2 regions of the Cellulosimicrobium sp. I38E genome follow, and region 2 is predicted to be linked to the other one. Evidence: riboswitches for the same ligand, from Rfam matches in the RefSeq annotation. Region 2 holds a riboswitch; the other holds the start of a gene.
The links. A riboswitch is a leader RNA that binds a small molecule or an ion and turns the genes downstream of it on or off. The one in region 2 is predicted to bind thiamine pyrophosphate.
Positions count from the first base shown of each region.

Region 1 (3,152 bases), on a different contig from region 2:
CGAACACGCGGATGAACTCGCGGCCGATGATCTTGCGCTTGGTCTCGGGGTCGCTGTGCCCCGCGAGCGCGGTGAGGAACCGCTCCTTCTCGTCGCGGATCACGAGGTTGACGCCCGTCGCCGCGACGAAGTCGCGCTCGATCTGCTCGACCTCGCCCGCGCGCATCAGGCCGTGGTCCACGTGCACGCACGTGAGCTGGTCGCCCACCGCGCGCTGCACGAGCGCCGCCGCGACCGCGGAGTCGACGCCGCCGGAGAGCGCGCAGATCACGCGCGCGTCGCCGACCTGGGCGCGGATCGCCGCGACCTGGTCCGCGATGACGTTGCCCGGCGTCCAGTCCGGGGCCAGTCCGGCGCCCTCGTAGAGGAAGTGCTCCAGCACGGTCTGGCCGTGCGCGGAGTGCTTGACCTCGGGGTGCCACTGCACGCCGTAGAGGCGGCGCGACGTGTCCTCGAACGCCGCGACGGGCGAGCCGGCCGACGTCGCGAGGACCTCGAAGCCCTCGGGCGCGCGGTGCACGGCGTCGCCGTGGCTCATCCACGTGGTCTGGTTCTCGGGGGTCCCGTCGAGCAGCACGCCCGCGGCGCACACCTCGACCTCGGTGCCGCCGTACTCGCGCAGGCCCGTCTGGGCGACCTCGCCACCGAGCGCCTTCGCCATGGCCTGGAAGCCGTAGCAGATGCCCATGACGGGCACGCCGGCCGCGAACAGCGCCGGGTCGACGAACGGGGCGCCGGTCGCGTACACCGACGACGGACCGCCGGAGAGGATGATCGCCACCGGGTCCTTCGCGAGCATCTGCTCGACCGTGAAGGTGTGCGGCACGATCTCGGAGTAGACCTTGGCCTCGCGCACGCGGCGCGCGATGAGCTGCGCGTACTGGGCGCCGAAGTCGACGACGAGCACGGGGCGCGGGGTCGCGGCGACCTCGGCGGTGGTGGGGGTGTCGGGAGCGGTGGCGGGTGACGTCACCGCTCCAGGATAGTCGCCGCGCGGCGCGGTCCCGTCCCGCGTCTCAGGCGCCGGCGGGCTCGGCGGCGCGCTCGGCCACACGCTCGACGATCCGGTCGCGCAGCGCGCGGGCCGCGGCCTCGGGGTCGCTCGCCTGCGTGACCGCCCGCACGACGACGACGCGCGTCGCCCCGGCGTCGAGCACCGCGTCGAGCCGGTCCGCGTCGATCCCGCCGATGGCGAACCACGGCGTGCTCGGCCGCGTCGCGGCGACCGCGCGCAGCAGGTCGAGCCCGACGGCCGCCCGCCCCGGCTTGGTCGGCGTCGCCCACAGGGGTCCGACGCAGAAGTAGTCGACGTCCGGGTCGGCCTCGGCAGCGGCCGCCTGGTCGGCCGAGTGCGTCGACCGGCCGAGCACGGGGCCGCCGCCGAGCAGGGCTCGCACCGCGGGGACGGGCAGGTCCCCCTGACCCATGTGGACGACGGGCGCGCCCGCGAGCTGTGCGACGTCCGCCCGGTCGTTGACCGCCCACAGCGCGCCGTGCTCCGTCGCGACCCGCGCGACAAGCTCCTGGAGCTCGAGCTCGCGCGCGACGTCGAGCGTCTTGTCGCGGAGCTGGACCACGTCGACTCCGCCCGCGAGCGCCGCCCGGAGGAAGTCCTCGAGGTCGCCGCGCTCCTCGCGCGCGTCCGTGCACAGGTAGAGGCGCGCGTCAGCGAGGCGGGTCCGCGCGGCGTCCGGAGCTTGCGGGGCGGGAGTGGCGAAGGTCTCGGTGCTCACCCGCCGGAGCCTAGCGGCGGCCCGTCCGGAGCAGGCGGTACTGTGGCCGACAGCACGGGAGCCCCCCACGGGGGCTGAGAGGGCGTCGGAGCCGACCGTCGAACCTGATCTGGGTCATGCCAGCGAAGGGAGCGCGCATGCACACCCCTGTCCGTCCTGGGCCCCGCCTGCCGGGAGCCGGTCCTGCCGTCCCCGACGGCGCGCGCGACGTCGTCGTCGTGGGTGGCGGGATCGTGGGTCTCGCCGTGGCGTGGCGGGCGGCGCGCGCGGGGCTGACCGTCACGGTGCTCGACCCGTCGCCGGGCGACGGCGCGACGCACGCCGCCGCCGGGATGCTCGCCCCGGTCACGGAGGCCGACTTCGGCGAGGACGACGCGCTGCGCCTGCACCTCGCCGCCGCCGCGGCATGGCCCGGCTTCGCGGCCGACCTGCACGCCGCGACCGGTGCCGACGTCGGCCTGCGCACCGCGGGCACCCTCACGGTCGCGTACGACGGCGACGACCTCGCGCTGCTCCGGCGCCTCCTCGCCCTCCACGCCGCGCACGGCCTCGCGTCGCACGAGCTCACCGTGGCCGACGCCCGTCGGCGCGAGCCCTACCTCGGCCCGCGGGTCGCGGGCGCGGCCTGGGCGCCCGCCGACCACGCGGTCGACCCGCGCGCGACGCACGCGGTGCTGCTCGGCGCGCTCGACGGGGGCGCCGGGCCGGGGACGCTCGCGAGCGCGGACGGCGGTGCCGAGGCGCGCGCCGCCGTCGTGCGGGCGTCGGCGAGGCGGCTCGCGCTCGACCCGTCCGGGCGCGTCCTGGGGGTGCGCGACGACGCGGGCCGGCTCCACGCGGCGGGCGCGGTCGTCGTCGCGGCGGGCTGGGAGTCCGGGGCGCTGCTCGCGGACGTCCCGGGCGTCGTCGTGCCGACGCGGCCGGTCAAGGGGCAGACGCTGCGCCTCGACGCCGGGCCGGACCTCGCGCTCGAGCACGTCGTGCGCGGGGTCGTGCAGGGGCGGCCGGTGTACGTGGTGCCGCGCGACCCCGTACCCGACGGGCAGGGTCACGGCTGCGCGGGGCACCGCGAGGTCGTCGTCGGCGCGACGACCGAGGAGAACCCCGACGACCGCCGCGCGACCGCGGGCGGCGTCTTCGCCCTGCTGCGCGACGCGCGCGCCCTGCTGCCCGGGATCGACGAGGCCGCGCTCGTCGACGTGACGCCCCGAGCACGCCCCGCAACGCCGGACAACCTGCCGCTCGTCGGCCCGACCGGCGTCCCGGGGCTGCACCTGGCGACGGGGCACGGCCGCAACGGCATCCTGCTCGCGCCGCTCACCGCCGACGCGGTCGTCGCCGGCCTCACCGGTGCCGCGCTCCCGGCCGAGGCCACCACCGCCCTCTCCCCGACCCGCACCGACCGCTTCGCCGAACCCG
Region 1 covers NZ_LUAZ01000016.1:38,605-41,756, forward strand. Annotated here, with positions in the region: gene guaA (glutamine-hydrolyzing GMP synthase) at 1-973, opposite strand, end outside; gene thiE (thiamine phosphate synthase) at 1,017-1,733, opposite strand; TPP riboswitch at 1,786-1,866, shown strand; gene thiO (glycine oxidase ThiO) at 1,871-3,152, shown strand, end outside.
Region 1: linked by a shared signal. The riboswitch ahead of thiO (glycine oxidase ThiO) and the one ahead of A0J59_RS03640 (TenA family protein) in region 2 are both predicted to bind thiamine pyrophosphate.

Region 2 (3,152 bases):
GCGCGACGCGAGGGTCGGGGTCGCGATCGTGGTCCGCGCGACCGGGAGGTCGCGCACGGGCTCGCCCGCCGGGGCGGGGTGCCGCGGCGCGGAGAGCGCGCCGCGCTCCCGGACGGAGGAGAGCACGCGCACCGGGGCGACGGGGCGCAGTTCCTCTCCCGTACGCGCCACCAGGTCCACGAGGCGCAGGCCGAGCGCGCCGCAGACCGCTGCCAGCACCTCGGAGGACGCCTCCTTGCGGCCGCGCTCCACCTCGGACAGGTAGGCGGTGGAGACGCGCGCGGAGGCCGCGACGTCGACGAGCGTGCGACCCTGCGCGAGCCGTGCCCGCCGGAGGATCCCCCCGATGACGTGGCGCAGGAGCGGCTCCGGCCGCCCACCCGCCCGGGGCCGGGGGCTCGCCGGCGCTCCGCTCGGCGCTCCGCTCGGCGCTCCGCTCGGCACCGCGCTCGTCACGTCCATGCGGTCACGCTACCCGCGCCCCGCCCGGGTGCCGAGGCACCCGGGCGAGGATCTGCTGCTGGCGTAACGGCCCGCCGTCGGGCCTCGAGCGCCGGTGAGCGTCACCAGCGCTCGAGCGACCACGCCATCTGCCAGAACCGGATCTCGTGCCGGCAGCTCAGCTCGAACGCGCGCTCCATGCGGGCGCGCTCCGCCTCGCCCGCGTCGGCGGCGAGCGCGTCGAGGCGTGCTCGGAGGTCGGCCAGGACGCCCTCGGTGCGCTCGGCGGCGTAGAACTCCCACCAGCCCGCGAGCGGGTGGTCGTCCTCGATCACACCGGGCGTCGTCTCCCGCTCGGCGAGCCAGAACCGCCGCGCCGACCAGATGTAGGTCCACGGGCACGGCAGGAGCGCGGCGAGCAGCACGCCGAGCGAGTCGCGGCCCGCGGCGAGCATGTGGTCGACGTAGGCCTGCGCGCTCGGGGCGAGGCGGTGGGTCTGCGCCTCCTCGTACGTCACGCCGAGGAAGTCGCACATCGCGTGGTGGGCGTGCGACTCGTCGTCGAGCAGGAACCCGGCCTTCTCGTGGAAGTACGCGGCCCACTCCCGGTCGGGCGCGAGGGCCATGCCCAGGCCGTAGCAGCGCAGGTACGCCGTGAGGTACTGGTGGTCCTGGCCGACGTAGTGCCGCACCGCGGCCGGCTCGACGGAGCCGTCGCGCAGGCCGACGAGGAACGGGTGGTCGTAGAACTCGTCGAAGAGGTGCGCGTACCGGCGGGCGAGGTCGGCGGTGAAGCCGGCCTCCTCCTGCCGGACGAGCGCGGTCGGGTCGTCCGCGAAAACAGGGTTCAGGGTGATGGCAGCAGGCGTCGTCATGCCCACGTTCCTCCGCTCGTGCTAGCGAGATCAGGTTCGACGGGTCCGGGCGGCCGTACCGCTCGTCTCAGTCCCTCGGCCCGGCTGCCCGGGCGGGACGCCCCGCGTGGTTCGCCGCGACCCTAGCAAGGAAGCACCGCCCGCGTCGGGAGCATCCGGGGACGTGTGGGAATATAGTTGTAGCGACAACAAGTTGGAGCAGACATGACCACGAGCACCCCGGGCGCGGCGACCGACCGCCTCCTGTCCCCGTCCACGAGCATGGACGCCGTCACGCTGCGCGTCGGCGACCTCGAGCAGATGACGTCCTACTACACGGGCGCGTTCGCGCTCGCTCCCCTCGAGGAGCGTTCCCGCGGCACCGAGGTGCACCGTGTCCTCGGCCGCGGCACGACGCCCATGCTGCGCCTCGTGCACACGCCCGGCCTGCCCGCCGTCGACCGGCGCCAGGCCGGCCTGTTCCACACCGCGTTCCTGTTCGACGACGCCGCAAGCCTCGCCGCGACCGTCTACCGCGCCGCGCAGGACCGCCGGGGGTCGTTCGTCGGGTCGAGCGACCACCTCGTCAGCGAGGCGTTCTACTTCACCGACCCCGAGGGCAACGGCGTCGAGCTGTACACCGACCGGCCGCGCGAGACGTGGGTGCGCGAGCGGGGGCAGATCCGCATGGCCACCGAGTTCCTGGACCCGAACGCGTACCTGCGCACGCACCTCGACCAGGAGACGTTCGACGCCGGGCCCTCGCTCGCCGGGCGCGTGGGGCACGTCCATCTCCAGGTCGGTGACATCGCGACCGCCCACGACTTCTACGTCGACGCCGTCGGGTTCGAGGCCACGGTCACCGAGTACAGCGGCGCCCTGTTCGCGTCCGCCGGCGGCTACCACCACCACGTCGCGATGAACGTCTGGAACAGCGCCGGCGCCGGGCCGCGCGCCGCGAGCCTCGGCCTCGGGGACGTGGCGATCACCGTGCCCGGCCGCGACGACCTCGACGCGCTCGTCGCCCGCCTGCGCGCCCGTGGCCTGCAGCACGCCGACGACGGCCGCTCCGTCGTCGTGCACGACCCGTGGGGCACGCGCGTCACGCTGGCCGTGCCCGGCACGACGACCGACGAGCTGCTCGCGCGATGAGCGCTCCGGCTCCCCTCGTCGCGGTCCGGTCCGACGCGGACCCGACGAGCCCGCCCGCGGGGGGCGCCGTCGTCGTGCTGCTCCACGGGTTCGGCTCGCACGAGCACGACCTCGCCGGCCTCGGCCCGCACCTCGGTGCGCCCTGGGTCTCGCTGCGCGCCCCGCTCGCCCTCCCCCCACGGCGGGTTCGCGTGGTTCCCGATCGTCACGCCCGGCGACCCCGACCCCGAGCCCGTCGCGCGCGCGACCGAGGCCGTCTGGGACTGGGTCGACGCCGAGCTCGGTACCGACCGACCGGTCGTCCCCGTCGGGTTCTCCCAGGGTGGGCTCATGGCCACGCAGCTCCTGCGCACGCGCCCCGAGCGCGTGGCGGCGACCGTCGTCCTCGGCGGGTTCGTCCAGGCGGCCGAGCAGCCCGCCGACGCCGCGCTCGCCGCGTCGCGCCCGCCCGTCTTCTGGGGCCGCGGCGCCGACGACCGGGTCATCGCGCCGCACGCGGTCGACCGCACCGCCGCGTGGCTGCCGGACCGCTCGACGCTCGTCGAGCGCGTCTACCCCGGTCTCGCGCACGGCACCGACGCGCGCGAGCTCGCCGACGTCCGGGCGTTCCTCGACGACGTCGTGGGGCGAGCGGCGACCTGACACCCCGGGTCACGCCCCACCGGGCGGGCGGCACGGGGCGCGGGCCGGGCGTCGGGCGCGCAC
Region 2 covers NZ_LUAZ01000012.1:81,540-84,691, reverse strand. Annotated here, with positions in the region: gene A0J59_RS22600 (helix-turn-helix transcriptional regulator) at 1-462, opposite strand, end outside; gene A0J59_RS03640 (TenA family protein) at 564-1,316, opposite strand; TPP riboswitch at 1,307-1,431, opposite strand; gene A0J59_RS03635 (VOC family protein) at 1,521-2,447, shown strand; gene A0J59_RS03630 (alpha/beta hydrolase) at 2,583-3,089, shown strand.